Aquitalea magnusonii: one gene and its partners. The protein of the gene in region 1 interacts with the protein of each later gene in a pairwise test. Links are inferred from orthologs where the notes say so. Each region holds a gene or a part of one and is shown on either strand. Other genes may lie near its edges. The genes, in order: dnaX, dnaE, dnaQ and licT.

Region 1 (3,014 bases):
AACGTCGACGATGCCATCGGCAGCGTGGCGCATTACTTCCAGCTGCAAGGCTGGCGCCATGGTGACGACATCATCATTCCGGCAGCAGTGCAGCCGGGGGTGGATGTCAGCGGCCTGGTGGCCGACAAGTTCAACCTGCATCTGACGGTGGGTGAACTCAAGGCGCGCGGCATCCTGCCGCAGGCCCAGGTGGCGGACAACGTACAGGCCGTGCTGGTGCCGCTGGAAACCGCGCCGGGGGTGACGGAATACTGGCTGGGGCTGAATAATTTCTACGTGATCACCCGCTATAACAAGAGCACTCTGTATGCCAAGGTGGCGCAGGAGCTGGCTGGCGAGCTGCGCCTGCGTTACCTGAATGCCCAGGCCCTGCAATCCGCCCAGCCTGCCGCCGCCCAGCCCGAAGCGTCGACCCCGGCCCTGTAAGGCCAACCAGGCTGGCGGGTGCTCCTGTCAAAAGGAGTCGCCTTGCCGGCCGATTGCCATTAAAATCCGCCCCCATGAGCTATCAAGTCCTTGCCCGCAAGTGGCGTCCCAAGCGCTTTGCCGACCTGGTCGGCCAGGAGCACGTGGTGCGCGCCCTCTCCAATGCCCTGAAAGAAGAGCGGCTGCATCACGCCTATCTGCTGACCGGCACCCGCGGGGTGGGCAAGACCACCATCGCACGCATTCTGGCCAAGAGCCTGAACTGTGAGACCGGCACCACCGCCGAGCCTTGCGGTGAATGTTCTGCCTGTCGCCAGATCGACGCAGGCCGCTTTGTCGACCTGCTGGAAATCGACGCCGCTTCCAATACCGGCATCGACAATATCCGCGAAGTGCTGGAAAACGCGCAGTACGCGCCCACCTCCGGCCGCTTCAAGGTGTACATCATCGACGAAGTGCACATGCTGTCCAAGAGTGCCTTCAATGCCATGCTCAAGACGCTGGAAGAGCCGCCGGCCCACGTCAAGTTCATCCTGGCCACTACCGATCCGCAAAAAGTGCCGGTCACGGTGCTGTCGCGCTGCCTGCAGTTTTCGCTGCGCAATATGACGCCACAACAGGTGGCAGGCCATCTGGCCCATGTGCTGCAAGTGGAAAACGTGCCGCATGAAAGCGCCGCGCTGGCGCTGCTGGGCCGTGCCGCTGCCGGTTCCATGCGCGATGCGCTGTCGCTGCTGGATCAGGCCATTGCCTATGGCATGGGTGACGTCCGCGAAGACGGCGTGCGCGCCATGCTGGGCGCGGTGGACCGTCGCTACCTGTTTGTGTTGCTGGATGCGCTGGCATCCGGTGATGGCCCGCGCCTGATGGCCGAAGCCGAACAATTGGCCCAGCGTGGCATCGGCTTTGACAGTGTGCTGGCCGAAATGGCCGTGCTATTGCAGCAACTGGCCATGGCACAGACCGTGCCCACGGCGATTGCCGACGACGAACCGGAGCGCGAGGCATTGTTTGCGCTGGCCAGCCTGATTGCGCCGCAAGACGTGCAGCTGTACTACCAGATTGCCATTCATGGCCGCAAGGATCTGGCGCTGGCCCCGGACGAGCATGCCGGTTTCAGCATGACGCTGTTGCGCATGCTGGCCTTCCATCCACTCAATACCCCGGCTGATAGTGTGGCTGCGCCGCGCAGCAGCGGGCTTGCTGCAGCCGGCCATCGTCCAGTTCCGGCGGCTCCGGCAGCATCGCCAGCCGCCACGGCAGCCGAGCCGGCGGGGGATGGTTCCGCCGCTGCCCGCGCCTTGCTGGCGGGCCTGGCCAATCGCAAACCGGCCAGCCGTCCGGCCGAGCAGCAGGCTTCCCCGGCGGCCGACGCCGACCCGGAGCCTGCGCCACGGCCTGAGCCTGTCGCACCGCCACAAGCGCCGGTGGAGGCGGTTGCCAAGCCGCCAGTAGCGCCGCTTGTCGTGCAGACCGCCGCTGCATCCGCTCCGGCGGAAGAGACGCCTGAAGCTGAAGATCAGGCCAGTGAGCAAGACAGCGAACTGGAAACCGCTGCGCCTTGGGATGAGGGCGACGAAGACGATGCCTTGCCTGCCTATGCGATGGCCGAAGAGGCCGAGCTGGCGGAAACGGTGGCCTATCAGTTTGATGGTGACTGGAGTGCGCTGGTGGGCTTGCTGGGTACCCGTCTGGGTGCCGCCCGCATGCTGGCACACAATGCCGTACTGAAAAACTGGAGCCAGTCGCGACTGGAACTGGCCGTACCGGACAGCTTCCGTCACATGGCCACCCGCGACTATCAGGAAAAACTCAAGGCTGCGCTGACCGAGCAATTCGGTCAGCCGGTCGAACTGGTGGTGACAATCGAGGAACTGGGGCTGGAAACACCGGCCATGCAGGGTGCCCGTCATCGTCAGGAACAACTGGCCCAGGCCCGACAATGCCTGGAAAACGATCCGGTCATCCAGCAACTGGTGCGCGAAATGGGCGCCACGCTGGTGGCGGAAACGATTCAACCTTTGCAGGAGTTGTGACATGTTCGGTAAAAACGGTATCGCTGGTCTGATGAAGCAAGCCCAGCAAATGCAGGAAAACATGAAGAAGGCCCAGGAAGAACTGGCCACCGTGGAAGTGGAAGGCCAGTCCGGTGCCGGTCTGGTGAAAATCGTCATGACATGTGCGCACGATGTGAAGCGCGTGTCCATCGACGACAGCCTGCTGGACGATGCCAAGGAAGACAAGGAAATGCTGGAAGACCTGATTGCCGCCGCCGTCAACGACGCGGTACGCAAGGTGGAAGCCACTTCCCAGGAAAAAATGTCCGGCTTTACCAACGGCCTGAACTTGCCGGCCGGCATGAAACTGCCGTTCTAAGACCCGCTCACAAAACCCCCGATTCTGCGTTGCGCCGACTTGCCGTACTCACTGTACTGTCTGCGTCGGCGCGCCTTGACTCGGGTGCTCTACGAGCTTTTGTTAGCGGCTCCAAGCCCCTTGCAACTGGCGGGGCCCGCCAATGATTGACAGCCTGTGGGAGTGGGAGCCGGCATGGAGCAGGTATTGCAGGGGCGTTGTCTGTGCGGGGC
Region 2 (4,014 bases), 1.9 Mb from region 1 along the record:
TACTGACTGCCAATACCGGAGGGTTGAGGCTGGCCACGGTAAAAAAGGAAAACGGCGCCAGGTTGGCCACGCCCAGCAAATCCTGCGTGCTGAGCCAGGCAATGGGACGCGGCAGCACGCTGCCAGTCAGTAATTTGTACAGGCTGCTGCCCTCCAGCTCTCTGACATCACAATCCATTTCACTCACCGTTTAGCTGATTGCAGATGCCACCATTCTAATGCTGCGACGCAACACAAGAAAAGGAGCAATGACAGGCTGGTGACAATCACAACAAACCTCCAGCCCACGGCAGCGAGCATGCCGCCATCGGGATGCGATTTATCTTGCCGCACGCATGGTGCAGATGCCGCGCTGCCGGTAAAATGCCGCCATGAACGCACCCCGCTTTATCCATCTTCGCCTCCACTCGGAGTTTTCCATCACCGACGGTATTGTCCGCCTCGACGACGCAGTAAAGCGTGCGCAGAAGGACAATATGCCTGCCATGGGCATGTCGGACCTGATGAACCTGTTTGGCATGGTCAAGTTTTACAAGTCCTGCCGCAACAAGGGCATCAAGCCCATCGTCTCGGCCGATATCTGGCTGGAAAACGAAGAAGACCGCGACAAGCCCACCCGCCTGATGCTGACGGTGAAAAACCGCGAGGGTTATCGCAGGCTTTGCGAACTGCTGACCCAGGCCTTCACCCACAACCAGTACCGTGGCCGCGCCGAAATCAAGCGTGCCTGGCTGGAACAGGGCGATAACAGCAATCTCTTGTGCCTGTCCGGTGCGCATCTGGGTGATGTCGGGGTGGCACTGGCCATGGGTCAGCGCGAAGAAGCGATGCGCCGGGCGCAATACTGGGAAAGCCTGTTTCCCGACAGTTTTTATCTGGAAGTCCAGCGCGTGGACAATGCGCAGGTGGAAAGCGTGGTACAGGCCACGCTGTGGCTGGCTGGTGAAACCGGCCTGCCGGTGGTGGCCACCCATCCCATCCAGTTCATGGACCCGGATGACTTCAAGGCGCACGAAGCACGGGTGTGCATTGCCGAGGGCTACACGCTGGGTGACAAGCGTCGTCCGCGCAATTTCTCCGAATGCCAGTATTTCCTGTCCACCGAACAGATGCTGGAGCGCTTTGCCGACATTCCGGAAGCGCTGGAAAACACCGTAGAAATTGCCAAGCGCTGCAATATTTCCGTGGTGCTGGGCAAGAACTACCTGCCGCTGTTCCCCACCCCGGAAGGCATGACGCTGGATGATTTCCTGGTGTACGAAGCCAAGCGCGGGCTGGAAGTACGGCTGGAGCAACTGTTTCCCGACCCGGCCGAGCGCGAGGCGCGCCGGCCGGAATACGATGCCCGGCTGAAGTTCGAGTGCGACACCATCATCCAGATGGGTTTCCCCGGTTACTTCCTCATCGTGGCCGACTTTATCCAGTGGGGTAAGGGCAATGGCTGCCCGGTGGGACCGGGCCGGGGCTCCGGTGCCGGTTCGCTGGTGGCTTACAGCCTGAGCATTACCGACCTCGACCCGCTGCGCTACGCCCTGCTGTTCGAGCGTTTCCTGAACCCGGAACGGGTATCCATGCCCGACTTCGACGTGGACTTCTGTCAGGAAAACCGCTGGCGCGTGATCGAATACACCCGGCAGAAATACGGCGAAGAAGCCGTCAGCCAGATTGCCACCTTCGGCACCATGTCGTCCAAATCGGTAATCCGCGATGTGGGCCGGGTACTGGACCTGCCCTTCGGCCTGTGCGACCGCCTGTCCAAGCTGATTCCGCTGGAGGCCAACAAGCCCTTGGGCCTGGAAAAGGCGATGGAAGTGGAGCCGCAGATCGGTGAAGTCATTGAATCGGAAGGTGCCAATGAGCTGATCGAACTGGCAATGAAGCTGGAAGACCTCACCCGCGGCATCGGCATGCATGCCGGTGGCGTGCTGATTGCGCCGGGCAAGCTAACCGACTTCTGCCCGCTATACATTGCCAGTGCCGACGGTGCCTCGCCGGTGTCGCAGTTCGACAAGGACGACGTGGAGCAGATCGGCCTGGTGAAGTTCGACTTCCTGGGCTTGCGCAACCTCACCATCATCGAACTGGCCCAGCGCTATATCAAGCAGGTCAGCAACGAGGACGTGGACGTTGCCCACCTGCCGCTGGACGATGCCGACGCCTACAAGATTTTTGCCAGCGCCAACACCACCGGCGTGTTCCAGTTTGAATCCTCCGGCATGAAAAAAATGCTGGTGGAAGCCAAACCCAGCAAGTTCGAAGAAATTATCGCCTTCGTGGCCTTGTACCGTCCGGGCCCGATGGACCTGATTCCCGACTTCATCCAGCGTATGCACGGTGCCAAGTTCGAATACCTGCACCCGCTGCTGGAGCCGGTACTGGCCCCCACCTACGGCATCATGGTGTATCAGGAACAGGTGATGCAGTCCGCCCAGGTGATTGGCGGCTACTCGCTGGGCGGCGCCGACTTGCTGCGCCGCGCCATGGGTAAGAAGAAGGTGGAGGAGATGGTGGCGCAGCGCGCCATGTTCGTGCAGGGTGCCGCCAAGCAGGACATTCCCGAATCCAAGGCCAACGAAATCTTCGACTACATGGAGAAATTCGCCGGCTACGGTTTCAACAAATCGCACGCCGCCGCCTATGCGCTGGTGGCCTACCATACGGCCTGGCTCAAAGCACATCATTGCGCCGCCTACATGGCCGCCACCATGTCCACCGAACTGGACAATACCGACCAGCTCAAGGTGTTCTATGACGACGCCACCGACCCCAAGAACGGCCTGCGCTTCTTGCCGCCGGACGTCAATCACAGCTTCTACCGCTTTGTGCCGGTCAGCCGTCAGGAAATCCGCTATGCACTGGGCGCGATCAAGGGCAGTGGCGAATCTGCCGTCGACCATATCGTGGCGGTGCGTGAAGCCAGTGGCCCTTACACCAGCCTGTTTGATTTCTGCCAGCGTACCGACAAGAAGCTGGTCAACAAGCGGGTGATCGAAGCGCTGATCCGCGCCGGTGCCTTCGACAGCATCGAACCCAACCGCGCCCTGCTGTTTGCCAATGTCGGCCTTGCGATGGAGGCGGCTGATCAGGCCCATGCTAATGCCAATCAGGGCGGCCTGTTCGACATGTTTGGCGACGACGTGGCCCCGGCGGTGGAAATGGTGGCCACCCGGCCATGGAATGACGCCGTCAAGCTGGCGGAAGAAAAACTGGCCATCGGCTTCTACCTGTCCGGCCACCCGTTCTCCGCTTATGCGCAGGAAGTACGCGCCTTCATCAAGACCACGCTGTCGCGCCTGACGCCGCGCAAGGAGCCGCAACTGCTGGCCGGTTTTGTCACCGGCATCCGCGTCAAGATGGGCAATCGCGGCAAGATGGCCTTTGTCGAACTGGACGATGGCAGCAGCAAGCGCGAAATCGGCCTCTTTGGTGACAGCTACGAAGTCAACCGCAACAAGCTGAAAGAAGACATCGTGCTGGTGGTGCAAGGCAAGGTGAGCGAGGACAGTTTCTCTGGCGGTCTGCGCATCATGGCCGACCGCATTTACGATCTGGGCGAGGCACGCAGCTGCTTTGCCCGTGGCCTGTCCTTGCAGATGAACGGCAATGCCGATGTCAACCGGCTGAAAGCCTTGCTCACCCCCTATCGTGACGAGGAAAATGGCGGCCTGGTACGCATCAGCTACAGCAATGCCCAAGCGCGTGGCGATGTAGCCCTGTCGCAAAGCTGGGCCGTCCGGCTGGATGACAGCCTGCTGCTGGCCTTGCAGGACTGGCTGGGCGACAGCGCGGTGAAGGTGCTGTGGTAGCCAGCCGGACAATTGCGCGGCAGCCTGACTGAGGTCTTGGCCTGTCGCGCACGGCAACAATTTTTCATCAATTATCGGCTTGTAGCATTTGGCAGCAGACGGGCTGCATCGTAAGCTGAGCCGCTGTTCTCGCTGGCAACCTCTCACTCCTTCATGCCCACCGCGCCCGGAACCGGCAGTCCAACCGGGTTGCGGGTGCGGCATGGCT
Region 3 (3,029 bases), 2.3 Mb from region 1 along the record:
AGCTTGCATCTGTCGGGTGAAACGCCATCAAGCCAAGGGCATCAACAGGCAGATGGCTTGCGCCTCTATGGCCTCGGCTCGGCCAAGATAGCCCAGCTTTTCGTTGGTCTTGCCTTTCACATTGACCGCCTTCACCGCAATCCCCAGATCGGCGGCAATCGTCGCGCACATGGCATCGATATGCGGTGCCAGCTTGGGTTGCTGGGCAATCAGCGTGGCGTCCACATTCACCACCTGCCAACCTGCGGCGCGCACACGGGCAACGGCTTCGCGCAGCAGCACGCGGCTGTCAGCCCCTTTGAACCGTTCGTCAGTATCTGGGAAATGACGGCCAATATCGCCCAGGGCCGCCGCGCCCAATACCGCGTCGGTAATGGCGTGCAACAGGGCGTCGGCATCGGAATGGCCCAGCAGGCCGTGGCTGTGCGGAATCGTCACCCCACCCAGGATCAGCGGGCGGCCTGCCACCAGTTGGTGTACATCGTAACCTTGTCCAACTCGGAACATGGGGTTCAGTCCTTTCGTGAAGCCAGGATCGCCCGGGCCAAGGCCAGGTCGCGCGGGTAAGTCACCTTGAAGTTCTGTGCATCGCCTTCCACCAGGCGTGGCTTGTGTCCATGCCGTTCGATGGCCGAGGCTTCGTCAGTCACTTCATCCGCCACACTGCCGGCCAGCGCGCGCGCCAGCAGGCCGGCACGGAACATCTGCGGGGTTTGGGCCAGCCACAGGCCCTGGCGCGGCACGGTGGCGCTGATGCGCCCCTCGGCATCGGCACGCTTGACCGTATCGGGCACCGGTAAGGCCAGCAGGCCACCCACCTGGTCATCTGCCAGCGTGGCAATCAGCCGCTCTACCGCCGCCACCGACAGGCAACAGCGGGCGGCATCGTGTACCAGCACCCAATCTTGCTCACCAGCCGCCATGGCTTCCAGTCCGTTGCGCACGCTTTCCGCCCTGCTCGCCCCGCCTACCCGGTGTACCCGCAACTTGGGCAGGTCCCAGTCAAAGTCGTCAAACCACTCATCACCCGGCGACAACACCAGCACCACTTCGCTGATGGCCTCAACCTGGCTGAGTGCTTGCAAGGTATGCCACATCAGTGGGCGACCATTGAGCTGCAGATACTGTTTGGGGCTGGGGCCGCCAAAGCGGCTGCCAGAGCCGGCAGCGGGCACCAATGCCAGATAGCGCGTCATGCAGCATCTCCTGCAGGTGGGTTTTCCAGGGTGCGCCACAGGCAGCTACCCTTGACCGCCTTGTCCAACTCACCCAGATAAGCCTGATGCGCAGCCAGCTCTTCCGCGCTGGCACGTTTGACCAATAGCGGCTTGCGCTCGAACTGGATATCACCGCCCTGCGCATTGCCGGTATCCACGTCGATATCCATCACCAGGCTTTCCTGGCCACGGGTCATCCACAAATACACTTCGGACAGCAGTTCGCAGTCGATCAGCGCGCCGTGCAGGGTACGGTTGGAACGGTCGATATCAAAACGGTCACACAGGGCATCCAGGCTGTTACGCTTGCCGGGAAACTGGTCACGCGCCATGGCCAGGGTGTCGGTCACCTGGGCAACCAGCTGATTGATTTTGGGCAGGCCCAGCCGGTCAAACTCGGCGTTGAGGAATTTGACGTCAAATGGCGCGTTGTGAATGATCAATTCGGCATCACGCATGAAATCAGCCATCTGCTCTGCCACCTGGGCAAAGCGCGGCTTGCCTTCCAGCGAAGCCAGCGAGATGCCGTGTACCCGCTCGGCATCCGGATCGATATCACGCTCGGGGTGGATATATAGATGCAGGTGCTGGCCGGTGAGCTTGCGGTTGATCATTTCCAGACCGGCAAATTCGATGATGCGATGGCCCTGGTCCGGGTCAAGACCGGTAGTTTCAGTATCGAGAATAATCTGTCTCATGCTGCTTTCTGGCGGACCGGCTTGCACCGGTCCCAATCAATAAGGAGGCAAAACGGTTTACAGGGATTCAACACCACGGTTGGCCAACTGGTCGGCCCGTTCGTTGAATTCGTGGCCGGCATGGCCTTTGACCCAGCGCCAATCCACATGGGTGTGGCGGTTACGCTCGGCGTCCAGCATCTGCCACAGATCGGCGTTCTTTACCGGTTCCTTGGCTGCCGTTTTCCAACCACGGGCCTTCCAGCCATGAATCCACTCCGAAATACCCTTCTGAACATATTGCGAGTCGGTATAGACCACCACATGACAGGGCCGGTTCAGTGCCGCCAGGCCGCGGATAACGGCCAGTAGCTCCATACGGTTATTGGTGGTGCCGCGTTCGCCGCCAAACAACTCCTTCTCCTTGCCCTTGAAGCGCAACAGCGCGCCCCAGCCACCGGGACCGGGATTTCCTTTGCAGGCACCATCGGTATAAATCTCGACACAGTCTTCAGTTGTCATGTTTCTCTGTTCTGTTGGCCCCACCCATCAAGGGCTGGGCTGATTCAATCAGGTCCGTTCAATCCTGATCACCGCCAACCTGGCGATGGCTGGATGGCGTTTGCCTGCGGCTGGGGTGACGTTCATTGCCTCCGGCCACCACCAGTCCCTTGGCCGGCTTGGCGGTCTTCCACGCCGGCGTGAGCAGACGCATGCCACGCTGGCGCTTGACCGCTTCTATCCCGTACACACCAGCGGCCAGCGGCCACCATTTGTCCCCGGCACGCTCCATAAAGCCAAAGCGCTCCAGCCAGCCTTGTTGCGACAACGGCGGGGCATAAGCCATGAAGCAACCGGCAACCGGTTCGAGGTCCAGCAGCTTCAGCCAGTCGCGAATGCGGATCAAGGGGAAAAAATTGCCACGCCACGGGGTATCTGCGCGCCCCTGAATCAGACGCCGCACGCCCCACAAGGATACCGGGTTGAAACCGGTCATCAGTAAACGTCCCTCCGGCATCAGTACACGCTCCACCTCGCGCAGAACCTGATGCGGCTCGGTGGTAAAATCCAGCAGATGGGGCATCACCAGCAAGTCCAGGCTGCGCGATTCAAACGGCAACTGCGTCGGCTGGCA
Region 4 (2,940 bases), 540 kb from region 1 along the record:
GAAACAGCCGGTAAGCACCTTGCAGCATGAACTCTCTCCGCGGCGCGGGCAGCTGCTCTGTGTCGGCTTGCCACGCCAGGTTGCGCACGTTGCCTGCTTGCAGAACTGCAATGGCAGGCAGACGGTCCCAAGAATGTTGAAGCGGCATAGTGCCACATCTGGCTTTTCTGCCCATCAAGGGATTACCCTGTCAGCCAGAAGGATTACCGATGAAAAACACAGAAAGGGACAGCAATATGCTGATGCAGATTGATCAGGCCACCCTGCTGGTGGTGGATATCCAGGACAAGCTGTTACCGGCGGTGGATCATGCCGACGCCATGCTGGCTGCCAGCCTGTGGCTGGTGGGTGTGGCACACGACACCGGCCTGCCCATCGTGTTTTCCGAACAATATCCACGCGGCCTGGGCCATACCGAAGCCAGCTTGCTGGCACAGGCCCCCCAAGCCACCGTGGTGGAGAAGCTACATTTTTCCTGCGTGGCCGCCGACTGCCTGCCCGACAGCCTGCTGGCGCGCAAACAGGTGATTGTCTGCGGCATGGAAACCCATGTCTGCGTATTGCAAACCGTGCTGCAACTGCTGGCACAGGGCAAGCAGGTATTCGTGGTGGCCGATGCGGTGGCCAGCCGGCGCGACAGTGACAAGCAATTGGGCTTGCAGCGCATGCAGGCAGCGGGCGCGGTATTGGTGAGTCGGGAAATGGTGCTGTTTGAAATGCTGGGCGCGGCTGGCAGCGAACTATTCAAGGCCATGAGCAAGAAATATCTGACGGGTGTGCAGCCATAAACCATTCATGACCAGGACAAGCAGCAGGATTAAGCAGATTGCCAGACCCAAAGGGCAGCTTGTCAGTCCTTATCTCTTGCACAGATAATTTCCAGAACGCAGGTTTTGCTGGATCTGCAGTTTTAAAACCATTCATCCGGTAGCACCTTCCAGGCTTGTCACTGCAATAGCAGGCAAAACCTGATCCACGATTTCAGTTGTGGATCAGGTTTTTGTTTTTGGAGCCGCACCAATGCGTATCTACAAGATACTGAATAACAATGCAGTCATTGTCCGTAATGCACAACAGCAAGAACAAGTTGTCATGGGATGCGGACTGGGTTTTCAAAAGCGTCCTGGAGACTTTCTGGACAAAGCTTGCGTTGAAAAAATATTCTCATTGCAAGAGCCAGGCTTGCAAGCACTACTCAGCGAACTATTACAACGTATTCCAACAGAGATCATCACCGCCAGTGATCATGTGATTTGCCTGGCACGACTAAAACTTCCGTCCTTGCATGACCGTATCTACCTGACTCTAGTTGATCATTTCCATTTTGCCATCGAACGCCGTCGCCAAGGGATAGCCATCAGCAATCTCATGCTGTGGGATATTCAGCAACTATATCCCTGTGAATATGATATAGGCTTGGAGTCATTGAAACTGATCGCACAGGAGCTGGATTGCCAACTACCCATTGATGAAGCTGGTTTCATTGCACTGCATCTGGCTAATGCGCAGCTGACTGGAAACATGCAAATCACCAATCAGATCAGCCTGCTCATGCAGGAAATACTGCAAATTGTGCGCTTAAAAATGCATATCAGACTGGATGAAAACACACTGGCCTTCCATCGCTTTGTCACTCATCTTAAATTTCTCGCTCAACGACTGCTCAGCAAACAAAGCCTGCCAACGGGAGATATGGCATTACAGGAAATGGTGCAAAATTGTTACCCACAGGCATGGAACTGCGCCATGGTAATTAGCAAGCATATCGAAGCCCACAAACACCCCAAATTAAGCGATGCAGAAATCATGTACCTTGGCTTGCATATCAATCGGCTGCATGACAGGCAAGCCAAATAACAGCCATATTCAACACCACAATACCGCACCACCTTTATTAAATTAATCTGCAGCAAAATGAAACCAAGATGGTTGAATAATTCAAGCGCTTACTCTTGATAGGATTGTTATCGCAATTGCGAGCAAAACCTGAAATCGCTCTCCGCCAGGAAAGCTGACTTCAGGTTTTTTTTAATTTAATCACACAAGGAATAAAAAATGGAGGAATTGGCCAATACCATCTTGGACAAAATAGGTGGCAAGGACAATATAGAAAGCCTGGTTCACTGTGCCACGCGCTTGCGCTTCAAATTAAAAAACAGCGCCCTGGCACAAACTGCCACGTTGAAACAAACACCTGGGGTGCTGATGGTAGTGGAAAGCGGTGGGCAATATCAGGTAGTGATTGGCAATGATGTCAGTAAAGTTTTTTCTGCTATCGAAAAACTGCGCCAAACCACAAGCCAGCCGGTGGATAGCGCCAGCGGCATCAGCGAAACACTGTTCAGCCGCTTTATTGACGTCGTGTCCGGCATTTTCACCCCATTTCTTGGCGTCATGGCAGCATCCGGTATTCTGAAGGGCTTGTTGGCGCTGGCACTGGCCAGCCATTGGCTGGCGGCGGACAGCGGCAGCTATTACGTTTTATATGCTGCCAGCGACGCGCTCTTCTTTTTCCTGCCTATTGTCCTGGCCTATACCGCGGGGCAGAAATTCGGCGGTTCGCCCTTCACCACCATGGCCATCGGGGCTGCCTTGCTGCACCCGACCATCCGCAGCCTGTTTGCCAGCGGCAGTATTGGCGCGTCGCTGGATTTCTTTGGTTTGCCACTTACCTTGCTGGATTATGGCTCTTCAGTGATGCCGGTCATTTTCGCGGCCTGGTTTAGTTGCCTGCTGGAGAAACGGGTACAAGCACGCATCCCTGCCGCCATCCGCAATCTGGCAACGCCATTGCTCTGCCTCGCCATCACGGTTCCCTTGACCTTTTTGCTGATCGGCCCGCTGGCCACGCAGGCCAGCCATGGACTGGCGGCTGGCTATCAATGGCTGTATGCCTTGTTCCCGGTGCTGGCAGGTGCCGTCATGGGGAGCTTATGGCAG

Evidence for each region.
Region 2: the proteins of dnaX (region 1) and dnaE interact in binary tests that used the Escherichia coli proteins (3 or more experiments, as listed by UniProt). The link is inferred for Aquitalea magnusonii from one-to-one orthologs.
Region 3: the proteins of dnaX (region 1) and dnaQ interact in binary tests that used the Escherichia coli proteins (3 or more experiments, as listed by UniProt). The link is inferred for Aquitalea magnusonii from one-to-one orthologs.
Region 4: the proteins of dnaX (region 1) and licT interact in binary tests that used the Escherichia coli proteins (3 or more experiments, as listed by UniProt). The link is inferred for Aquitalea magnusonii from one-to-one orthologs.

The regions. Positions count from the first base shown.
Region 1 is NZ_AP018823.1:2,745,956-2,748,969, reverse strand. Bases 38-2,981 are described here. They hold dnaX (DNA polymerase III subunit gamma/tau), read left to right. Parts: upstream 38-500; coding sequence 501-2,462; downstream 2,463-2,981. Other genes in these bases: DLM_RS13010 (GFA family protein), read left to right, coding at 2,977-2,981; DLM_RS13015 (YbaB/EbfC family nucleoid-associated protein), read left to right, coding at 2,464-2,802; mltB (lytic murein transglycosylase B), read left to right, coding at 38-426. In the rest of the region: more of mltB, read left to right, coding at 1-37; more of DLM_RS13010, read left to right, coding at 2,982-3,014. UniProt on the Escherichia coli protein: Part of the beta sliding clamp loading complex, which hydrolyzes ATP to load the beta clamp onto primed DNA to form the DNA replication pre-initiation complex.
Region 2 is NZ_AP018823.1:856,604-860,617, reverse strand. What follows is about bases 63-4,006. They hold dnaE (DNA polymerase III subunit alpha), read left to right. Parts: upstream 63-371; coding sequence 372-3,806; downstream 3,807-4,006. Other genes in these bases: DLM_RS04215 (flavin reductase family protein), read right to left, coding at 63-178. In the rest of the region: more of DLM_RS04215, read right to left, coding at 1-62. UniProt on the Escherichia coli protein: DNA polymerase III is a complex, multichain enzyme responsible for most of the replicative synthesis in bacteria. This DNA polymerase also exhibits 3' to 5' exonuclease activity. The alpha chain is the DNA polymerase catalytic subunit.
Region 3 is NZ_AP018823.1:445,278-448,306, reverse strand. The notes cover bases 55-3,013. They hold dnaQ (DNA polymerase III subunit epsilon), read right to left. Parts: upstream 1,916-3,013; coding sequence 1,193-1,915; downstream 55-1,192. Other genes in these bases: DLM_RS02160 (class I SAM-dependent methyltransferase), read right to left, coding at 2,475-3,013; rnhA (ribonuclease HI), read right to left, coding at 1,973-2,416; ispD (2-C-methyl-D-erythritol 4-phosphate cytidylyltransferase), read right to left, coding at 513-1,196; ispF (2-C-methyl-D-erythritol 2,4-cyclodiphosphate synthase), read right to left, coding at 55-507. Also shown: more of ispF, read right to left, coding at 28-54; more of DLM_RS02160, read right to left, coding at 3,014-3,029. UniProt on the Escherichia coli protein: DNA polymerase III is a complex, multichain enzyme responsible for most of the replicative synthesis in bacteria. The epsilon subunit contain the editing function and is a proofreading 3'-5' exonuclease.
Region 4 is NZ_AP018823.1:3,285,599-3,288,538, forward strand. The notes cover bases 69-2,938. They hold licT (BglG family transcription antiterminator LicT), read left to right. Parts: upstream 69-1,020; coding sequence 1,021-1,857; downstream 1,858-2,938. Other genes in these bases: DLM_RS15650 (hydrolase), read left to right, coding at 210-788; DLM_RS15660 (beta-glucoside-specific PTS transporter subunit IIABC), read left to right, coding at 2,056-2,938. Also shown: DLM_RS15645 (FAD-binding and (Fe-S)-binding domain-containing protein), read right to left, coding at 1-28; more of DLM_RS15660, read left to right, coding at 2,939-2,940. UniProt on the Escherichia coli protein: Mediates the positive regulation of the beta-glucoside (bgl) operon by functioning as a transcriptional antiterminator. This is an RNA-binding protein that recognizes a specific sequence located just upstream of two termination sites within the operon.